Regions from separate parts of the Paenibacillus kribbensis genome, predicted to be linked through region 2. Evidence: predicted binding sites of a transcription regulator. Region 2 holds the regulator's gene; the other holds the start of a gene.

Region 1 (11,764 bases), 2.4 Mb from region 2:
GGCAGAGGCGGACGCTTTTCTGAAAGATTATGAGGCACAAAAGGAACGGGTTAAAAAGCTGATCCACTCCAAAATCGGAGATGGAACAGTTATGGCTATACGTGTGACGGCGAAGGAAGTTCGTGTCATGGGCATGAAGCGTCCGGTAGGACCGCTGCTATATCAGGACTTGGGCTTGAAGCCAGCCAAGGGTGTAGAAAAAATCAACAAGGCCTACCAGGTCGTGTCCCAGGAAGTTTTGCCTGATTATGATGCTGATGCGATCCTTGTCATTATCAGTAAAGGCGCTGATGCGCAAAAGGTATACAAGCAACTGGAAGGAAACGCGGTATGGCAAGGACTCAAGGCGGTTAAGCAGGGTCATGTCTATATGCTGGAGGGACAGCCTTGGCTGGACTATTCCGCAATGGGGCACAAAATCGCTCTGGATAATGCAGAGCAGCTATTTTCCAAATAAGCTTTAGAATACATCAATCCGTATTTCCACATGCATCTTCTTGCAGGCGGGAATACGGATTTTTTGTGAATTAAGAACGCTTTTTACGCAGAAAAATTGGTTTGAGTCCGATGAAGCCGACGGCGGCGAGAATCAGATTTACCCAAGGTGAAATCCTGAACACAGGCAGTATACTGCGCAATGCCAAGCCGGAGACGAGAATCACGACAACCAGCACAATATACATCAAGATGGATTTGAAATTCAACTGGGGCTTCACTGGTACATGGTCTGGCTGTTGCGTCTCCTCGTCTTCTCCAGAACGGTCCATAAAATTCATCAGTGCTTCAACCAGTAGAATCGCTCCTGCAGCGATAATGATGAGGGTCGACAGGTTAACTTTTTCAAAGGGAGTAATATCTCCGCCTGTAAATGCGATAAACCCTCCAATCATCGCCTGTGTCAAAAAAAACATGGACAAGGCAATCCATGCAATAAGCGTATAATATTTTGCTTTATTCATTTCTTCCTCCTGCTTCGCGAGCGTATCCCGCTGATGGAACCGGTATTTTGCAACAAAAACAGTATACGTGAGGAAGCGCCAGATGGCAAAAGGCTTTATCGGCAGAATGTATATTAGCGCTGCATTCTCCTCAAACTGGATAAAGGGTGAGCACATGGAGCAACCTGAATATAAACGTTGAGAGGATGTAGCATCATGAAGCTGGAGAATCAGGCAGATTATTCAGTCCAAAAACGACTGGCAGGCGCTCCGAACGGGAACAGCAGGGTATCCTCGCCTGCTAGCGTGAGTCACCGGAGCATTCAAGGAGCAGCTCCAACATACCGTATACTGGACGATACTGAAGTGGCTCAGGATACAGAATTTGCAGGGGAACTGGGTGAGGAGAGCTACCGCAGCTTATGGCATGAGGATCATAATAGCGGTGCCTCTTATAAACTGGAGTGGGAGGGACGAGTGGAAACCCACCAGATGTTCAGGAACAGCTACGAATAGGAATCTTCCACGTCTAATGATGGGGGATTCACCCTACCTAGCATGTAGTATGGCGTTCTCCGGCATCGTATGGGGAGCGCCATTTGTTTACATTTTTATCGATGTGGATGACAGGTTGACAAGGAAGCAGGGCGATGATAGACTGACTTTACTATAAAACTTATTAAACTTATCGGAATTAAAGTAAATGGGTATTTTGCTGAGTATCCGTGTTACAATATACGTTTAAATTATTCAGGGGGAAAATGATGATGGAACGGCAAATTGGAATTCGCTTTGAAAATGAGGAGCTGGCTGCTACGATTCATTATCCGAATAATCCGGGTGAGGGAGACCGTCAGAGACGGGTGCCGCTCGTCGTGATATGCCACGGATTTGTAGGCAATCGTATCGGGGTAGATCGGTTATTTGTAAAGACTGCACGTGAGCTTGCAGCAGGGGGATATTTTGTCCTGCGCTTTGATTTTGCCGGTTGTGGGGAAAGCACAGGCGATTATGGCAAGCAAGGGCTGGAGTCGATGATTAATCAGACACGTACCGTGCTGGATTATGCTGTGAATTGCGCGGACATCGACCCGACCAAGGTAACGCTGATCGGTCACAGTCTGGGGGGCGCAGTCGCCCTTCTCACAGCTGTACGGGACAAGAGAGTACAAAACCTGGTCCTGTGGTCAGCTGTCGGCTATCCGTTCAACGACATCGTCAAAATTACGGAGCGAAGCGTGTACGACGAGTCTGTTAAAAACGGTCAGGCCGATTATTTGGACTACAAATTCACACCTGCTTATTTTGAGTCGTTAGCCCAGTTCCAGCCGTTTCAGGAGGCTGTCAAATTTAACGGGGATGTGCTCGTTATTCACGGAACCTCGGATGATATTATTCCTGTGGACTATGCCTTTTTATTCCAGAAGGTATTCTGGATGCGTCCAGAGGGACGCTGTGATAAAGAGATTATTTTCCAGGGAGATCACACCTTCTCTTCAGGTAAAGAGCGGCAACAGCTGATTGACCGGACGCTGGAATGGCTGGATGAGCAGGAAAATATTCAACGGGATTGGCAGCACTGGATGATCTGATTTCAGGTCTAACGGATTGCATTGGAAATTGCGCCTCCGCCGGAGTAAAATGGAAGAGTAACACTATACTGGCGTGTGGAGGTTGGCAGCGATGACATTACCCTCAATTTTTGTTGCGCACGGTTCACCGACACTGGCTGTAGAAAATAACGCATACACTAGCTTTCTTGCAGAGCTGGGCGCGAGCCTGCCCCGCCCCCAAGGAATAGTCATTTTTTCCGCGCATTGGGATAGTCCTGATCAATGTATCGGTGCGGATGATCAGCATGCAGCGTTGCACGATTTCTATGGCTTCCCTGAGCAAATGTACACACTTGATTACCCTGCACCAGGCGATCCGAAGCTGTGTGAGGAGATAAAGCATCTGTTCAGTCAGCATAACCTGTTTCACCAGCCGGTTCGAAACCGGGGACTGGATCATGGAGCATGGGTGGTTTTGCGGCATATATATCCTGATGCGGACATTCCTGTCGTCCCGCTTTCCATTGATTCCCGGCGCGCTCCGCAGGAGCAGTATGAGATTGGACGGATGCTGGCACCGCTGCGAGAACAAGGTATTTTGATTATCGGCAGCGGCGGATTGGTACACAATCTGCGTACACTCAAGGAAACGAATGAGCCGGCCGAGTGGGCGGTTCAATATGATGACTGGATTGGACAGCAGCTTCAAGACTGGAATTTGCGTCATCTATTCCAATATGACAAGAAGGCACCTTATGCCAAGCAGGCGGTTCCTTCTTATGGGATTGAGCATTTATCACCTTTGTTTTATGTGATGGGGGCTGCGGATGATCAGCGCTCGGCACGCAAGCTTTTTCAGAGCTATGTCCTTGGCTCGCTAAGCCTTAATTGCTGGGCTTTTGGTCAGGAAAAATGATCAATAAATGTAAAAAGAACTTCCAAATCCACATGGCGTGTGGGAATGGAAGTTCTTTTATATTCCGCTTTCTCGATTAATTGGAAGATACGTTCTTTTTCAGCCAGGCAGATACTTGTGTCGTTTGCTTATCTCCGTTTTGATCCAGCAGGGTCACAAAGGCTTTCAGCTTCTGAATGTAGGCACTCTTCGAATCCGGGTTGCGTTGAATGACGAGTTGATATCCTTTTTTGGCATTAGGTTGAATCTTCTTGGTCTCATAATCGAATAGTGGCGTATTGTTCGTGCCGTAGAAGGTATAGAAATAGTACATCTCATATAAGTTTTTTACCGCTTTTGTACGGTTGGAATGTGGATATTGGTTTAAAAACGCTTCCTGTGCCAGCACTCGTCCCGCTAACTGCTGATAGCCAATACGGAGCGCGGCATCCTTGGTAGCGGCCTGTCCTGATTCCACAGCCATGATCTGAATGTAGCTGCGAATATCTGCCGTGGTGTACTTGCTGAATACTGTGTATTTTTCATAGTTTATGACCGGATAAAACATACCTTCCGCCGTTTCAAGCTTGAATCCGGCATCTCTGGTTTGGACTAGTAATTTTTTCAGGCTTGCGTCTTTTGTACGGCTAATCAGATTGGTGAACGTATCGCCAGGTTTGTATATGCTACTAATCTTATTTTGAACAGACGTCGGGTATAGCGTACGTGAGTATGCATCCAATTGCTTATTCTGGGCATTTTCCAGATGGAGCGTCATCATGGTTGCCCGAGCGACTGGAACGGATTGAATGTGCTTTTGCAAATACGTAAACGCCTGAGGCAGCTTGCCAGGCTGGCTTAGCAATTGCTCAAAGGTCTTGGAAATTTGTTGTGCGCTTACCGTCTGAGATGCTGTAGCAGTTTTTGCTGCTGCGGCTGTTGCCTGATATCCCAGTCCCATAGTCTGTACAGTGAAAGCTACTGTCGCGAGCATGAGATAGGCTTTGGTCATTTTTTTCATCATTTAACCCTCCATATTTCTTCGTGTTTTCTTTGGTGTATCTGTAGTGTATAGGGGAAATGTATCGTGAGCATTCCATGTTGTATCCAACTTGTAAACATTTGATGAAATGTTGAATCCGACAAAAAAAGGAGTTCCCACGTCAGTATGACCATGGGAGACTCCTTCAGTGATGAATAAGTGGAGAGCAGCATAGCTGCATAAAAAAAACAACCATTAGCCCAGAGGGTAACGGTTGTTTGCAGGTTAGTTAAGCTATTTTTCGATCGGCTGGAAAGGTATCTTTATTTTTACCGAACAGTCCACGCAGGAAGGGCAGTACCCAACGGTCAAAGCCGATCCGTCCGGCATTTGCACCAGCGACCACAAGGAAGATTTCAAACAGCAGGTAGATTGCATTGGTGCTTACTGTACCCGAGAACAGGAACGAGAAGTTCATGACCATGGCCATCAAAGCAGCCAGCGTAGTCAGTGTACCAAGCAGCAGGCCAACCCCGACCAAGAACTCACCCAGTGGGATCAGGACGTTGAACAAACCGACATTTGGCAGGGCAAAGGCTTCGAGGAACGATCCCCACCAGCCTTGTACAGCGGGATGATCTCCACCCGTTTTAGCAATGGCCCCCGAGATGAATCCAGCGGCATCAAATCCGCCAGTCAACTTTTCAAGTCCATGGCTCATCCATTCATATCCGAGATAAACCCGTACTACAGTCAGCAGCCACATCGCTACTTTGTTTTCACGCAACCAGTTGTTAAACATTTAAACCACTCCTCTTTCTTATATCAAAATGTTTTGTATTTCATTAGGTTAGGATGATCATCTCTGCTACACCTTTATTGTATTAGGTTCAGTTACACTTATTTGTGATAAAAATCACAAAGTCTGAATATTTTTTTAAATTTTAATGTCTTCAGATAAGTATTCTATCGGGACGTATACCTTCGATCAAGACAAAAACAGGAAAAAAAGCTTATAATGAGAAAAAAATCTAAAGTGGAGGGATAAACTTGTCCAGGTCCATTTCCCAACGAACGCAATGGTTGCGTGTGATGGCCTCAGCTCTGTTATGCATGACGCTGATGTCTTGTTCTGCCTTGTCCAAAACGGGTGAATCTGAACCCGCTCCCCAATTGATTGAACAAAAAACAGAACTGGAGGCTGAGCCGCCCAAAGAGCAGTCCATTCCGGCATTTACAGCTCCACTTACCGGTCTTCCGGTGGAGCAGCCTGTTTTGGAGCGACCGCTCGCGATCATGATTAACAATGCTCCGGCTGCACGTCCACAGGCAGGGCTTAGTCAGGCAGACATGGTATATGAAGTTCTTGCAGAAGGCGGAATTACTCGCTTGGTCGCTTTTTTTCAAAGCTATAGCGGAGATGTGAAAATCGGTCCGGTTCGCAGCATCCGACCGTATCTGATTGAGCTGGGTGAAACCTACGATGCATTGCCGATACATGCAGGGGGAAGCACAGATGCCTATGCGATTTTACAGCAGCAGAAGAAGGAGCATCTGGATGAGATTTCGAATGGAGGGGCTTACTTTTGGCGAAGCAAAGATCGTCGTCCTCCCCATAATCTGTACACAGATGTAAGCAGACTACGCAAAGGAATTGATTATAAAGGGTATGTCAAGCAGGCGGAGGTTCCCGTATATCCTTACCTTAAATCCGGTGAAGCCCCGGTCATGACAGACGAGAGTGCAGCATCTTTGCAAATCCGCTTTTTGCTCAAAAACTATCGTGTATCCTACACCTACGATCCGGCGGATCAGCAATATAAGCGATTTGTGAACGAAAAGTCACATATGGATCAAAATAATAATCAACAGCTTTCTGCGGCCAATGTTATTGTGATGAGCGCAAGCCATCGAACACTGGATGATGTAGGCAGATTGAGTGTTGCGCTGAATGGCAGTGGAGAGGCCATGGTGTTTCAACAAGGACGAGTCATACATGCACAATGGCAGCATACGCCCGGTGATGCGGTTCGTTTTATGAAAAATGGAGTTGAAATTCCGTTGACGCCAGGTACATCCTATATACATGTGGTCCCTGCAGATACTTCTCTAAATGAGCATGTGACTATAAACACAAAATAAAAACGGAACACTCCTTTTTAAGGAAAAAATGTCGGATAATGAACTTCTGTGTCGGGTACTGCATACGAATATCCTGAAATTTGCTTTTGCAAACATTACAAAAACATTGATGAGTGTGATAAGATAGCAAAGGTTGTCTATTGCAGTCGAAACAGGTTGCGGATATTTTCGTAAAGGGGTAATCGTTATGAGATTGAAGAAAAAGGATATATTCTTCGAGACGTTGGAAAATATGGCAGATACGATCGTGCAAGCAGCGGATTATTTTGCCCAACATACTTCAAACCTTCAAGATGTGACTTTGTTTACCAATGAGATGAAGAAGTATGAAAATAAGTGTGATGATTACACACACACGATTATTACTGAGCTGAACAAGACCTTTATCACGCCGCTGGAACGCGACGATATCATGGAACTGACAACAACCATGGATGATGTGCTGGATGGTCTGGAAGCAACAGCCTCACGTTTTTATATGTATAACATTACGGAGCCGGACGAGTATATTGTGCAGTTCGCTGATATTTTGCGTCAATCAGCTTATGAAATTCAGAAGGCTGTACATTTGCTTTCGCAAAAGAAATTGCTGGCTATTCGTGAGTACACCATTCGCCTGAATGATTTGGAAAATCAGGGGGATGAATTGTTGCGTATTTGCATCAAAAACCTGTTTGCAACTGTAACTGATCCTATTGAGCTGATCAAACGCAAAGAACTGTACGAACGCCTTGAAACGACAACGGATTCATGCGAGGATGTTGCAAATATGCTGGAATCCATCATTATGCGTAACTCGTAAGGGAGTCCTTTTACATGGATACAAGTTTACTGGTACTGGGTATTGTTATTTTTCTTGCTCTGGCATTCGATTTTATTAATGGATTTCATGATACGGCGAACGCGATTGCAACTTCGGTGTCGACCCGTGCCTTGACGCCTCGGCGTGCAATTATTATGGCTGCGATTATGAACTTTCTCGGTGCCATCATGTTCACGGGGGTTGCCAAGACGATTGGCGGGAGCGTTGCTAATCCTGCCAAGCTTACGAATGGGATTGATATCGTCATTGCGACGCTGATCGCAGCGATTATCTGGAATCTTCTAACCTGGTGGTTCGGCATTCCTTCATCCTCTTCCCATGCGCTCATTGGTGCGCTGGCCGGAGCGGTGTATGTGGGGGCCGGAGCAGATAAGTTAAATTGGAGCGGCTTTATCGAAATTGTGGAGGGACTTGTGTTCTCCCCACTGATTGCTTTCGTTATCGGTTACATCGTGATGATGATTTTGAAATACATCTTCGCTTATCGCAGTCCGCATACGGTAAACAAGGGATTTCGAACGATGCAGGTCATTACGGCAGCACTTCAATCGTTCACGCATGGTACGAATGATGCTCAGAAAGCGATGGGAATTATCACATTTGCACTTGTCTCAGCAGGCTATCAGGATCATTTGGAAGTACCGATGTGGGTAAAAATTTCAGCCGCTACAGCCATGGCGCTGGGCACGTCCATCGGGGGCTGGAAAATCATCAAGACGATGGGAACCAAGATTTTTAAGATTGATCCCATTAATGGATTCGCAGCAGATCTATCGGGTGCATCTGTTATCTTTACAGCCACGATGCTTCATTTGCCAGTAAGTACCACTCATGCCATTACTTCGGCTATTTTGGGGGTTGGTTCTGCAAAACGATTTAGTGCTGTACGCTGGTCACTAGCTGGTCGTATTGTAATAACCTGGGTAATAACGATCCCTATTTCGGCACTGCTGGCCGGATTGATTTTCAAAATTCTTTTCTAGCTTTCATTATTTTTTCACGAAAGAAAACATACACTATAGGGTACACAATAAGCTTCCGTCCGCTTTTTGCGGCAGGGGCTTATTGGCATTCTGTGACTAAAATCCATCTTCGAAGTTTACACATCCAGATAGTTCCATGAAATATTTTTTCAAAAAAAGCTGACATCAAAGTAGTCAATTTTTGATAACTCCTGTAGAATAAACAGAAAAGTTTGAACCGTTCAACTGACTGGAGGAAATTATGCAAAAATCTAGAAAACTAATAGCTCTCATGATTTGTTTGTTTTTTGTGGTTGCCCTGGCCGGTAATTTCGGTGCAGTGGCACATGCAGAAAACAAGACAAAATATGATATCGGCACGGATACGACGTTCGCGCCTTTTGAGTTTGAAGATGTAGATGGCAAGTTTGTCGGAATCGACATGGATTTGCTGGCTGCTATTGCCAAGGATCAAAATTTTGAATATACGATTAAGCCTCTTGGCTTTAACGCGGCAGTGCAGGCCCTTGAAACAAATCAAGTGGATGGTGTCATTGCCGGGATGAGCATCACCGATGAACGGAAGCAAAAATTTGATTTTTCCGAGCCCTATTTTGATTCAGGGGTTGTCATGGCGGTCCGTAAGGATAATGATACGATCAAACGCTATGAGGATCTGAAGGGCCAGCGTGTAGCTGTAAAAACAGGAACGGAAGGCTACACCTTTGCGGAATCCATTAAGGACAAATACGGCTTTACGATGGTACCGTTCGATGATTCTTCCCAAATGTACGATGAAGTCAAAACAGGGAATTCCGTTGCCTGCTTTGATGATTTTCCGGTATTGGCATACGGTGTGACGCAAAATAATGGTCTCAAGCTGGTGACGGATAAGGAAAAAGGCGGTTCTTACGGTTTTGCGGTCAACAAAGGCAATAATCAGGAACTGCTGGAAAAATTCAATGCCGGGCTTGTTAATCTTCGCAACAGTGGTGAATATGACAAAATCATGTCCAAATACCTGGGCGAATCCGGCAAAGGCGTGGCACCTGTTGAGCGCAGCCGCTGGGAATTAATTTCGGCTTCGCTGCCTGCGTTGATTAAAGGGATGGGAAATACGCTGTTGTATACCCTGGTATCGCTGCTTATCGCCTTTTTGCTGGGGCTGGTGTTTGGCTTTATGAAGGTAAGCCATAACAAGGTGCTCCGTGGCATTGCGACAGTGTTCGTTGATGTATTCCGCGGTATTCCGCTGATCGTACTTGCATTTTTTATTTACTTTGGTATTCCACAGGCACTGGATTTCAAAATGCCGCTTTTTGTTGCGGCTGTATTGACGTTGTCTCTAAACGCGGGGGCGTATGTGACAGAAATTATCCGCGGAGGCATCCAGTCCATTGATCCGGGACAAATGGAAGCGGCCCGTTCGCTTGGTTTGCCGTACCGGATGGCTATGCTCAAAATCATTTTGCCGCAGGCTGTAAAAATCATGATCCCGTCGTTTATCAATCAGTTGGTTATTACGTTGAAGGATACGTCCATTTTGTCTGTTATCGGTTTGGTCGAATTGACCCAATCCGGTAAAATTATTATCGCGCGGACGTTCCAATCCTTTGATATTTGGCTGGTCGTTGCGATAATGTATCTTATCGTTATTACAATCCTGACCAAAATTTCCAACCGTCTTGAAGGGAGAGTTCGCCGTGGGTAAAATTATCGTCAAAGATCTGAAAAAAAGTTATGGCAGCAACCAAGTGCTAAAGGGCATTGACATGCAAGTACGGGAAGGCGAGGTTGTATGCGTCATCGGCCCTTCGGGTTCAGGGAAAAGTACGTTTTTGCGTTGTATGAATATGCTTGAGGAAATTACTGCTGGTGAGGTCATCGTCGACGACTACAAGCTGGGCGATAAAAACGTGGACATTAACAAAGTCCGTGAAAATATAGGAATGGTGTTTCAGCATTTCAATCTGTTCCCGCATATGACGGTGCTCAAGAACATTATGTTCGCACCGACAGAGCTAGGCAAGCAGACGAAGGCAGAGGCCCGGGAAACGGCGATGAAGCTGCTGGACCGTGTAGGCTTGGCTGATAAGGCTGATGCACTTCCAGGACAGCTTTCCGGCGGTCAGAAGCAGCGTGTGGCGATTGCGCGTGCGTTGGCGATGAACCCGGACATTATGCTGTTTGACGAGCCTACCTCGGCGCTCGATCCAGAAATGGTGGGCGAAGTGCTCGGCGTAATGAAAGATCTGGCGCGTGAAGGCATGACGATGATGATCGTGACCCATGAGATGGGTTTTGCTCGCGAAGTAAGCGACCGTGTTGTGTTTATGGACGGTGGCTACATCGTGGAAGAAGGAACACCACAAGAGGTATTTGGTAATCCGAAAAATGAGCGGACGATTAGTTTCTTGGAGAAAGTTTTATAAAAGTGAGGCAGGGTTTGTGAATGTGTGTGTGGGTGCTCGTTGTGAGACGCTCCGCGGTCCATTTGATCTTACGATCGCTGTTGCCCCTGAATTTTTTTGGATTATATAAGACCTCTTATAGGTTAAAATTCAGAGGCAAAGGCGAACGCTGCCGCTTCTACAGATTCAAATGGCCCGCTGCGCTACTACTCGCTGAACCTGCTCTTTTCTTCGCAAAAGCCTCCCCCACTTTTAAATGAGTGGGTATAGGCAGAGGAAATTGGCGCAGCGCTTTGCTTGCTGCACCGAGGGAAATAGCGAGGTTAGCATCATTTGATTGAATGGTGGAACTCGGTTATCTCACATCTGTATCGGTTATCCCACATCTGTATCGGTTATCCCACATCTGTAGAAAAAATGAAAAAAGATTTAAGCGATACCGAATGAATTATTTTAAGGATATGTTAGGGGTGGATTGAACCTGACATATCTTTTTTCTTATTTTGGTGTGTGGAATATAGCGCTTGAAATTTGTATAATCCGGAATGGCTTATATACAATATAAACAGTATTAAAAGACAGGTAGTGTAGACGAGGGGGACGTACGGTGATACGTACATTGACTATAGGTCATGATCATCAGGTGACGGTGGGACAGCCACTGGAGCAAATAGACATGGAGGATTACATATGGGTATGGGTGGATTTTAGCGAGCCTACAGATCGTGAATCGGAGCTGCTGACAAGTTATTTTCATTTTCATCCGTTGGCTGTGGAGGATTGTATGCATGTCCTCCAACGCCCTAAATTGGATTATTACGAGGATGTGCAGTTTCTGGTCGTACACGCGCTTGATGTAGATACACTGGATGCGGAAGAAGTGGACTTGTTCATTAGCAGCCGCTATTTGGTGACCTATCACCATCATGAACTGGATGAGATAGATCAGGCCTGGGAACGGATTGCCCAGCATGCGAATGAACGCAAAATATGGTCGCGCGGACCGCTAGCTGCGGCCTACACTGTGATAGATAAGCTGGTGGATAACTATTTTCCGA
Region 2 (11,764 bases):
CATTGCCGCAGCATACGAGCCAATGTATTTACGCAGACGGTATTCATACATTTCGAATGCCAATGTAGAATTAGCTTCGCCTTTTTCCATACCTTCTGTGACTTCACGCATATCACTGCTGATACCGGAAATCGCTAAAAGTCCACTGTGCTTGTTCAGCATGGAGTTAACTTCATTGACCGTCAATTCTTCTTTGTTCATAACATAAGGCACGATTGCAGGGTCCAAATCACCACTACGTGTACCCATCATAAGTCCTTCCAGTGGAGTCATACCCATGGAAGTATCTACAGACAAGCCACCTTGGACTGCTGTTATACTACCGCCATTACCGATATGACAAGTAATGATCTTCAAATCTTCCAGAGGACGACCCAGGAATTTGGCAGCTTCCTTACTAACAAAATCATGGGAAGTACCATGGGCACCGTAACGACGTACCTTGTACTTATTGTACAACACCCGTGGAATAGCGTACATGTAAGCTTTCTCAGGCATCGTTTGGTGGAACGAGGTATCAAATATTACAGTCTGCGGCACATTCGGCATATTTGCTTCTGCGGCTCTAATCCCCATCATGGAAGGCGGGTTATGCAGTGGCGCAAGGTCGAACAGGCGACGGATTTCACTTTTTGCTTCAGGCGTTATAAGTGCTGACTGCTTGAAGATTTCTCCTCCATGAACCACGCGATGGCCTACAGCCTCAATTTCGCTAACGCTGGAAATCACACCATGCTCCGCATCTGTAAGTGCATTGAGCACTTTACGGACCGCTGTGGTATGCTCCAGAATTTCGCTAACTTCAGTATATTCTTCTTTGCCTGTTGGCTTATGCGTCAGGATAGAGGAGTCCATACCGATACGCTCTACCAGACCTTTCGCCAAAACGGACTCATCCGTCATATCATACAGTTGGTATTTCAGGGAAGAACTCCCTGCATTGATTACGAGAATTTTCATATCCGGTCACCATCCTTGTCGTACTTAAAGAACCCTTCACCCGATTTTACGCCCAGATTACCTGCACGCACCATTTTCTTCAAGACGATGGACGGACGATATTTCAATTCGCCGAATTCGCGGAACATCCGCTCCAGAGCGGCCAAAACGGAATCCAGACCAAAGCGGTCAGCCATTTCCAAAGGACCGTTTTGGAAGCTGTAGCCGATTCGCATAGCATCGTCGATATCTTCAGCGGAAGCTACGCCCTCTTGAAGCACATGTGCAGCTTCATTGATCAGCAAGCAAATGATACGGCTTGTTACGAAGCCTGGGGATTCATAGATCATAACCCCTTTTTTCTCTACTACTTCTTCAACAAACATTTTAGTGTTCTCAAACGTATCGTCCGAAGTTTTCAAGCCACGAATAATTTCTACAAGATCAATGCGGGATACCGGATAAATAAAGTGCATGCCAATCACACGCTCTGGATACTTGGTCGAGCTCGCAAGCTCGGTCAGGCTCAGCGTGGATGTATTACTTGCAAGAATAATGTTGCTTGGACACACATGGTCCAGCTCTTGGAAAACAGCTTTCTTCTCATCCAGGTTTTCTGTAATGGTTTCAATGACCATATCACAACTGCCCAGCTCTGCCAAATGGGATACTTTTTGAATGCGGGATAAAATCAATTTTTTCTCCGCTTGTGTGATTGCCCACTTTTCCAGCTGTTTGTCCAGACTCGTTTCAATCATATTGTAGGCGTAGTCTAGTTTCTCTGGTGTCTGCTCTACCAGCAGCACATCGATTCCTTTGGACGCGAGCATTTCAGAAATACCTTGGCCCATAGTACCGCCGCCGATGACGCCGATTTTTTTAAATTGCATAATTCTTAATTCCACCCTTTCCTGGTCACTCTCATATATTGTATCCTTCTTTGTCGAAAAATACATGTTTATGTCCCAATAGATAATAATATCTTAGCACGGACTAAATGTAAAAAAAAATAACCAGCATAATAAAATTATGCTGGTAATAAAGCATTTTCACTAAATTGACATCTAAATTGGTCTCCGGACAGTGTTTCTTCCCTCATCAGGATGTCAAGAGAGTTGTCGAACACAGGACGATGCTTCTCAAGCAGGTCCAGCGTTCGGGTATGCAGTCCATCCATAATCTGGCTGTTTTCCCTCATAAGTTCTTCTTTTGTTACCATATCCATGTTAATAATTCCAAGTGAAGTCAAACCGGAGGTCATCATTGTATGAACGATATTCAGCGCCTGCTCAAAATCATTACTTGAGCCTGTACTGCGACCGCCATAGTACATTTCCTCCGCTACAGCCCCGGCGAGGGAGATCATAATCTGCTCCTCCAGGAACTGCTTGGTATATAGATAATGTTCTTGCTGTGGATTGTGACGCACATAGCCGAGCGCTTTCCCGCGTGGGCTGAGCGCAACCTGGCTCACACTGCCGGGACGAACGATTTCGGCCATAATAGCATGTCCCAACTCATGAATGGCTACACGCTTTTTCTCTTCCAGCGTTGATTCACGGTCCGTTTTCTCGCCCATCATCACCTTGTCAATGGCCATCGACAGATGTTTCTGGGCAATCATCTTCTCTTCCTGTCTCATCGCATAGATGGCCGCTTCATTCATGACGCTTTCCAGCTGTGCACCGGAAAAGCCATAGGATTCTTCAGCAATTTTGTCCAGATTCGCATCTTCCTGAATCGGTTTATTTTTGGCATGGATTTCAAGAATATGCAGACGACCCTTTTTATCGGGCAAATCCACTTGAATATGACGGTCAAAGCGTCCTGGACGGGTTAAAGCACTGTCCAGCATTTCTTTACGGTTAGTAGCCGCAATGAGCAAAATACGTGGCGTATCCGTTGAATAAATGCCATCCATTTCTGTCAGCAGCTGATTCAGGGTCTGATCATATTCACGCTGCTGTCCACCCTCACGCTTACCGCCAATCACATCGATCTCATCAATAAAAATAATCGCATTTTCTTTCTTTTCCTTGGCGGCACGTGTACGCGCCTCGCGAAACAGCTCACGAATACGACCTGCACCTACACCAACGTACATTTCAACAAATTCACTGCCTGAGGCAGCAACAAATACAGAATTGGTATAATGTGCGGCTGCCTTCGCCATCAATGTTTTCCCGGTTCCCGGAGGGCCTGTGAGCAAAATGCCTTTTATCGGACGAATGCCAAATTTTGAAATTTCATCATGCCGATTCAAAAAGTCCATGGCCTCGCGCAGCTCCTGCTTGGCGCTTTCTTGTCCGCCGATTTCTTCAAAAGTCAGCTTGTCCGGGCCATTTTTTTTACGTTTACGCTCTTGCCCGGCACCTACAGCCAAGCCACCGCGCGCATGCATGAGCATTAACAAGCCGCTGATCATGATGCCTACGAGCAGCAGAGGGATAATGTTCACCCCGATAAAGATGAGAAATATAATGGTTACCGGCACAATGCCGATTAGTGCTTCCTTGATCCATCTAGGCATTAGGCCATACCCCCATTTGCTGAGATTGACGTGGCAAAACGATAAATTTGGTCGCTTTACCTTCGCTGAGTCGGATATAGACATTATTCGAATCCATATCGGTATCAGCCTGAATACCCGTCTTTTTCTTTTTCATCTGCTCAACGGTAGATGAAATTTGAGTATATTTTTTATTTTCCATCGCTTCCGCTACGGGAAACATAGCCTCAGACCACCATTGATTCAGTGCTGAATTGGAATGATCTGCAATGTCCAGCTTGATGGTACGGCTGCCGATGATGGACTGCCCTTTTTGCTTAACTACATTGACCAATCCGGCCACATCTGCCTGTGGCTTGAGATCCAGTTTCAATACAACCTCTTCCGGTTTAATATCTATTTGAGCGCTTGTCACGCCGGGATATTGAGTAACCAATGTTTCCAGAGGATTTTGCATTGTAACCTGACGGTAAATGAACCATCCTCCAAACAACAGCGATGCTGCCAAAACTGCCGCAACAACGATAGGAACTACACGCAATTTCAAATAACATCCTCCTCTCAAAATGTAAAACAAAGAAGAAACGGGACGAATGTCAACAACAAACAGACTTATGATCTTGAACTTGCAGCAATCAGCAAGCTTTTTTCTATCATATTTGTCTATCACTCAGAAATATAGTATATCATATCGTATATCGAATATCGAAGGCAATGTGTGGGGAAGTTGAGGTTAGGCAAAATCATTGGTTATGGGTGGGTGGGGGAGACGCTGCGTGGAGGATTTGATCTTACGATCGCTGTTGCCATGGGATTCTCTTGATGGTATAAAACATTTAAAGGTTAGAATCCCATGGCAAAGGCGAACGCTCCGCTTCTCCAGATTCAAATCCTCCACTCCGCTACTGCCCGCCATAAAGATGAATTTTGCCTTAGCAGGAAAGTTGGGTAGGCAAAGATGCTTCGCTGGCTTTCAGCCAAGCTTCGCAGGGTTGGTAGTTAAAAAGACGCAAATACGAATTTCATCGTATTTACGTCTTTTTAATTTTTTCTTCAATCTCTATAGTTACTTTAGCCAATTTCGGCTTTCTTTGCTTTCTTTCAGTTACTCCTGCTTTTACAAGTTCTTGGCTGCAGCAAAAATTGCATGTAGCGTCTACGCTGCATATATAAGAGTTTTATTACCTCGTCGCTAATAACATAGTCCTTTACAGGAACATCATGCCGCCGTCGATCAGAGGGGATTGCCCTGTCATGTAATCGGAATCCGGACCTGCCAGGAATGAGACGAAGGCTGATACATCTTCCGGTGTAGAGAGACGACCAAGCGCAATTTTGCTGCCGAATTCCTTGGTGGCATCGCCTACAGCTTCACCTTTGGAGGCCGTAATTTCTTTATCAATTCCACTCCACATCGGAGTTTGTACAATACCGGGACAGTAGGCGTTAACTGTAATGCCATATTGCGCATATTCCTGAGCCGCGGTTTGTGTTAATGCTCGAACTGCAAATTTAGTTGCAGAGTAAATGCCCAGATTGGCGTTACCGACATGACCTGCCTGTGAAGAGGCATTGATGATTTTCCCCCCATGACCCAGCTCTCTAAATTCGGCTGCGGCCGCCTGAATGCCCCACAGTACACTGGTCACATTGATATGAAACAGCTTATCAAAATCAGCCAGCGTAACATCTTCCAACAGCTTGGCGGGAGCAATCCCCGCATTATTTACGATAACATCAAATCCACCGAGTTTGTCAGTTGTCTCCTTGACGGCGGCAAAAACCTGATCCCGGTTGGAAACATCGACTTTAAGCGCAATCGAGCGCCCTCCTGTCTTTGTAATTTCATCAGCCACACTTTTAGCCGTTTCTTCATTCAAATCTACGACTGCCACGGCGAAGCCATCTTGACTCAGACGTAAAGCGATAGCCCGCCCAATCCCTTGACCTCCACCTGTTACCAATGCAACTTTCCCATCCATTTTTCCCATGTTCATGAATCTCCTTTGGTGAATAAGTAGTCATGATAACATAGCCACAAAATTATGGGTTACGTTAGTCCGCGTCTATGATTAAACCATTTTTAGGAAAAAAATATTATGATATATGTAATAGACTTCATATTTAGACTCTTTAAGGGAAATGAAAAAACATCTAATTCAAACTTATAAAATTACATATGAAGGCACTGCACAGGCGGATATGGTTTTATACTCAAATAGTCATGCTATGATAAATACGAATCAAACATAAAAACTAAAAAGACGTAAATACGAATTTAATCGCATTTACGTCTTTTTAGCTTTCAATCATTCCAAACTATATAAACCGAGTATAAAAGTTACATTTTCGCCAATCCGCAGTGGGACGGTGCTTTCCAGATTTCTCGAATAAACCTATTTAGAGGAGAAATCCGGGAACAAGAGTGACAGATGTAAAACTCAAAACGGAGACAAGCGCAGCGCGGCGTCCGTTCCCTCCTACCTCAACTCCCTGGTGTTTGGAGTGACTCCATGGCGGTCAGCCAGCGGAGTGGGCCATTTGAATCTGAAGAAGCGAAGCGTTCGCCTAAAAGCTTTCTGTAAGAAAGCTCGCTTCGGAAGCATATACTGCCACCGGATTTTCCCCATAAGAATCTAATCGAAAAAAATCCGGCGGCAACAGCGATCGTAAGATCAAACGGACTAGCAGCGCTCCCAGGCGCTCCTAACGCTCCTAACCCTTCAAACTACCATCAGCCACTCCCCACGTCACTCTAGTAATTAGGCAATGTATACTTTACCCCCGTCGATCCCCCATCTGAGAAACGGTAAAAGGTATAGTTATGATGGCTTCCATCATTGTAAAACAGCTGCCACACATATTCGCCATTGAACACACTTGGCTGGAGGCTCACGATCTCTGCATCTGGAAGCTGCTGCTGAATAATTGCCGTCATTTTCTCCTCGTCGACTCCGTTTTTCAATAGCTCGGTATGAACACCACTATTATCTGCGGCAGGTACATTAGGCTGTCCCTCCACTTTTTGAAAGGGAACCCACACCATTATATTTTCATTTTGGGCATTTTTCCCTTGAACTACCCAATATACCTGACTCCATACTGACTTCCATGTACGAGTCGTGCTGACCAGACCACCCGATTGCTTGGCCTTTATGATAGCGGCATTTCTCTCGGCCACCTGGTCTTGCGTAACGTAAGAATAATACCAGAACATGCTGACCAGGATCAGTATCACGGCCAAAATAGCGACCGCTATCCATTTTTTCTTATTTTTCAAAGCCTGTGCTTCCTCTCTAAGGGGATGTGACACCTGAATTAGCGCGACAGCAGCCCTTCAAAGGCGGCTTGTGCCTCATGTTTGATGCGTTCCTCGTCCATAGTCAGGCACTCACCGTTTTTCACGACCTGACGACCGTCTACCCACACATGGGCCACATCCTTGGCACTTGCAGAGTATACAGCATGGGAAATAAGGTCCGTACGCGGCAGGAAATGCGCCTGATTCAGATCCAACGCGATAAAGTCAGCCTTGTTGCCTGCTGCCAGCACTCCCACCTCGTTTAAACCAATCGACTTCGCGCCGTACTCGGTTGCCAGACGCAGTGCTTCATTCGCAGGAACCGCCGTAGGATCACCGGATACTCCCTTATGAATGAGAGCAGCCAGGCGCATTTCCTCAAACATATCCAGATTATTATTGCTGGCAGGACCATCCGTACCGAGCGAAACGGTAACCCCTGCACGCAGCAGCTCAGGCACTCTTGCTACACCACTTGCCAGCTTCAGGTTGCTGCCCGGATTATGGGAAACCGCTACACCACGTTCAGCCAGCAAGGCTATTTCCTCGTCGTTCAAATGAACGGCATGGGCAACAAGCGAAGGACGGGAGAAAAAGCCGAGCTTATCCAAATGTGCAACTGGACGCAAGCCATAATCAAGTACGTTTTGCTCAACTTCGGCAATAGTCTCGGACATGTGGGTGTGCAGCGGTAAATCCAAATCATGCGCAGCCTGTACAAATTTTTCGATAAATGCAGGTGGACATGTGTATGGCGCATGTGGAGACATCATTGTTGTAATGCGACCATCCGCCTTGCCATGCCAGTTACGCGCAAAAGTCACAGCCTCAGCCAGCTTGATTCGCTGCTCCTCCTCTGAGCATAATCCAATCGCTCCACGCATCAGACTCGCACGAATGCCTGACTCTTCAGCTACACGAGCCACCTCATCCATATGATCGTACATGTCCAGGAAGGTCGTCGTACCGCCTTTCAGCATTTCCAGCACAGACAAGGAAGTACCCCAGTATACATCTGAAGCTGTAAATTTGGCTTCCATCGGCCACATTTTCTCCTGAAGCCATACTTGAAGTGCCAGATCATCGCCATACCCACGCAGCAGTGACATCGCCGCATGACCATGCGTATTAATCAGACCTGGTAAAAAGAGCAAGCCTTTGCCGTCAAACGCTTCTGTATCTTCCTCTCCCGCAGGCAAAGTCTCGCCAATGTAAGTAATCCGGCTATCCTCCACAATCATATAGCCATGGATTACCCCGGCTTCAGGTCCGTTTACGGCAAAGGAGCCGTTTTTAATCATCCATTTATTCACTGTCATCTTGCGATTCTTCCTTTCCATCCTCTAAATAATAAGCGAGGCTTAGCAAATCGGTTGTAAAATCTGTGGTATGTACCCGGATGTTGTCCGGGGTTTTCAGAATGATCGGTGCAAAGTTCAAGATCGCTTCAATACCACACTCAATCAGCTTGTCGGCCACGTGTTGCGCTTCGAAATCCGGTACAGTAATAATCCCGATCCGAATATTTTTTTCTTTCACAGTCGCTTCCAATTGATCCATTGGCTGAACGACCAGCGTATTGATCATCGTTCCGGTCTTCTCTGGAACAGCATCAAATACAGCTACAATTTTCATATTGTCTTTTAAGTACGCATTATAATTCGAGAGGGCTTGCCCCAGATTACCTGCTCCGACCAATGCAACGTTGATTTGCTGGTCAATTTTCAGGATATGACGTATTTTTTCAATCAGATAAGTCACATCATAGCCGATACCCTTTCGGCCAAAATCTCCAAAGTATGCGAGATCCTTTCGGATTTGGGCCGGATTCAAATTCAGCCTTTGCCCCAGATCCTGGGAAGAGACCGTAGCCACTTCCCTTTTGTTCAGTGCATTCAGATAGCGTAAATATACGGGCAACCTCCGTACAACTGCCTCAGAAATTTTTTCTGATTTCATACTTGCTCCCCCTAATTGTAACGGACATTTTTAGATGCCCGTCCATTATGCCTCAGTCTCCGGGGCGGATTGGAGCCATTCAGAGATGCGGGGCACCATTTGCTCCGTCGGCATATGCTCCATTTTTGGTCCCGGTAACGAGTACAAAAAGTGCTTTCCGTAATAGGATTCGATGACACGTGTATCGTAAACGATGACGACCCCGTGGTCGCTCGCTGTACGTACCAAACGTCCAAATCCCTGTTTAAAACGAATGACCGCCTGTGGAACAGACAGCTTCATAAATGGATTTTTCTTCTGCTGCTGCAGCAGCTCGCTTTTCGCCTCCAGCAACGGGTGATTCGGCGGTTGAAACGGCAGACGGACGATGGCCAAACACGTCAGCGCCTCGCCTGGAATATCAACACCCTCCCAGAAGCTGCTGGTTCCCAGCAATACAGAAGCCTTGGCATCCTGAAAACGCCGGGTGAGCTTGCTGCGGCTCCCACTGTCTACACCCTGTCCCAGCACAGTGATGTCGCTGGAAGACAATGCCTCTTTGAGCGGCTCATACACTTGCCGGAGCATCCGGTAGGAGGTAAACAAAACGAGCATTCTCCCCCGGGTCGCCTGAGCAGTCGCGCCTAGCGAGCTGACAAGCATATTAACAAAATGCGCATCTCCTACACTGCCCTTTACACTCGGGAAATCGCGGGGAATGACCAGCAGCACCTGATCCCTGTAGTTAAAGGGCGACGGGAGCTGCGAAGTCATCAGCCGTCCCTCATCTGCAGCTTCCTGCAAACCGAGCTGATCGGTCATGTACTGAAACGATTTATCGACCGATAAGGTGGCTGAAGTCAGAATAATGCTTCTTTTTTTGTCAAAAAACATTTCTTTCAGCTGGCGGCTCACATCTACAGGCACTGCATAAAATTGCAATGATTTACTGCGGAATTGCCCACTCGCTTCAAGCCAGTAGACGGTCGTCTCATCATCAAGACGTATAAAGAGACGCAAATTCTCCTTGATTCCGGCCAAATCCTTGAGCAGTCCTGTAATATCCGTAATAAGGCTGTCAGCCGCATAATCATCATATTCTTCCTTTACGTCCAGCATGAGCTTGTCACCCTTGCGCAAAATTTCGCTTAGTGTGACATTTAACTGATTTTCCAGCGCAGACGCTTGATCCCACTTGGCAGGCTTGGCCGACGGCTTGAGACGAGAAGAAAATTGTCCTGTTTCACCCGGTGTCGCATCACTTCGCTCCGGCAGCATACCAAACAGCTTGTCGCTCAGCAAATCCCATGTTTCCTTGACCTCCAGCACAAGCGGATATAGCTGGTCGATGGTCGAAGCCCAATCTGCCGACTTCTCATGACCAGACTTCACCAACTGCTGACGCAATGAAGGCAGCTGTCCATTCTTGCTGTCTTTGAACAGTCTGGTCAACGTATGAACGAGTGTGAAATATTTCATATGCATGCCCAGATGCTTGCCGGCGACCTCCTCCAGATGGTGTGCTTCATCAATGACCAGATGCTCATAGCTTGGCAACAGCTGATGGCTTGCCTTGACATCCGTAAACAGCTTGGAATGATTCGTAATAACCACATCCGATATTCCCGCCTCATGACGCGCACGATGATAAAAGCATTTACGGAACCACGGGCAGGAGCGGCCGAGACAGGACTCCGAATCACTTGCCACCGTTTCCCAAAAATCTCCGCCACGATTGCTCAGATTCAATTCTTCATCATCACCGGTTTCTGTCAGCGTCAGCCAGACGATCATCTGAGCCGCCGTTATTAAATCTTCCTTTGGTGTTGCGAAGTCTCTTCTGTTTATTTTATGTTCAAACTTGCGCAGACACAAATAGTGCCCCCGACCCTTAAAAATGGCAGCCCGGAACGGAAACGGAATCACCTTCGTCAGCATCGGAATATCGCGCTCGCGCAACTGCTCCTGCAGGTTGATTGTATGCGTGCTTACTGTAACCCGCTGTCCATATTTTACACTGTGATACAGTGATGGAAGCAAATAACCGAGGGACTTGCCTGTCCCTGTACCTGCCTCGATCAACAAATGCTTGTCTTCACTCAGCGCCTGATTTACATCCTCTATCATTTGTACCTGCGCTTCGCGCTCCTCGTATTGGCTCAAGGATGATCGCAATTGATCTCGCACATCATCCATGTATTCCTCAAAGGAAACACCTGACAACGGATTCGGATCATCTTCTCTGCGGGGAGCTGCCAGCTCTGTCCAATCCTCCACCTTCAGTGCAAGCTGACGATAAAACTGATGCCCCTCCAAATCCTGAATGGGATCAAGCTCTTTCTCTTCACGCACCCCGTCAAGAAACCAGCCAAGATCACTGTCTTCCTCTGCAAACAAATCGCTGAGCCGCTGTATCGTGATTAAAGGTAACGCTTGAAGCTCAGCCAGACACTTTAAGAACACCTCAGCCGTAGCCAGCGCGTCGCTGTCTGCTTGATGGGGGCGATCATGAGCCAGCCCGAACTCAGAAGAAACAAATCCGAGTTGATAGGAGGAGAGCGATGGAAACATGATCTTCAGAAAATCCATCGTATCCAAAATTCTGCCGCTAAACGGCAGGTATCCGCACCGATCTAAAGCGTTTTGCAAAAAATTAAAATCAAATGCCACATTATGACCGACCAGGACAACATCATCCAGCAAAGGGACAAGCTCCATCATCATCTCTTCAAGTGCAGGAGCATCCTTGACGTCATCGTCTGTAATTCCGGTCAACCCCGTAATAAAAGGCGGAATGGGCCTGCCAGGGTTCACATAAGAACCGTAAACACGGGAAATGCTGTTATCATGATCTATAATTGCAAGTCCGACTTGAATGATGTCATCCGCGGACTGGGTGCCTGTCGTTTCAAAATCCAATACCGCAAATTTCATTCGAGCTTAATCCTTTCTTTTGACACATACAAAAAATAATAACTCTGTATAACAGCATATCAGAAGATCGCCTTTTTGGAAATTAAGACAGCCAAAAAAGACGATGCACACGCCGCCTGGGGAGGTGGGCATGCATCGTCTTA

Evidence for each region. The regulator Rex, encoded in region 2, represses fermentation and respiration genes when NADH is low (regulators of the CRP and FNR family bind a similar motif). The targets are predictions, from matches to a motif close to TTGTGAAATATTTCACAA.
Region 1: B4V02_RS21040 (DoxX family membrane protein) is a predicted target of Rex. The motif match lies at 5,273-5,290, and genes of this name have one in related genera.

The regions. Positions count from the first base shown of each region.
Region 1 covers NZ_CP020028.1:4,718,997-4,730,760, reverse strand. The annotation lists gene B4V02_RS21070 (ABC transporter substrate-binding protein) at 1-457, shown strand, start outside; gene B4V02_RS21065 (hypothetical protein) at 528-959, opposite strand; gene B4V02_RS21060 (hypothetical protein) at 1,155-1,454, shown strand; gene B4V02_RS21055 (alpha/beta hydrolase) at 1,706-2,530, shown strand; gene B4V02_RS21050 (dioxygenase family protein) at 2,622-3,407, shown strand; gene B4V02_RS21045 (hypothetical protein) at 3,484-4,410, opposite strand; gene B4V02_RS21040 (DoxX family membrane protein) at 4,658-5,170, opposite strand; gene B4V02_RS21035 (DUF3048 domain-containing protein) at 5,419-6,510, shown strand; gene B4V02_RS21030 (DUF47 domain-containing protein) at 6,698-7,312, shown strand; gene B4V02_RS21025 (inorganic phosphate transporter) at 7,327-8,316, shown strand; gene B4V02_RS21020 (amino acid ABC transporter substrate-binding protein/permease) at 8,558-10,006, shown strand; gene B4V02_RS21015 (amino acid ABC transporter ATP-binding protein) at 9,999-10,727, shown strand; gene corA (magnesium/cobalt transporter CorA) at 11,314-11,764, shown strand, end outside.
Region 2 covers NZ_CP020028.1:2,355,700-2,367,463, reverse strand. The annotation lists gene B4V02_RS10725 (acetate/propionate family kinase) at 1-960, opposite strand, end outside; gene B4V02_RS10720 (3-hydroxyacyl-CoA dehydrogenase family protein) at 957-1,829, opposite strand; gene B4V02_RS10715 (AAA family ATPase) at 1,967-3,469, opposite strand; gene B4V02_RS10710 (hypothetical protein) at 3,462-3,995, opposite strand; gene B4V02_RS10705 ((S)-acetoin forming diacetyl reductase) at 4,657-5,439, opposite strand; gene B4V02_RS10700 (cell wall elongation regulator TseB-like domain-containing protein) at 6,204-6,728, opposite strand; gene B4V02_RS10695 (amidohydrolase) at 6,767-8,068, opposite strand; gene B4V02_RS10690 (redox-sensing transcriptional repressor Rex) at 8,055-8,708, opposite strand; gene dinG (ATP-dependent DNA helicase DinG) at 8,754-11,621, opposite strand.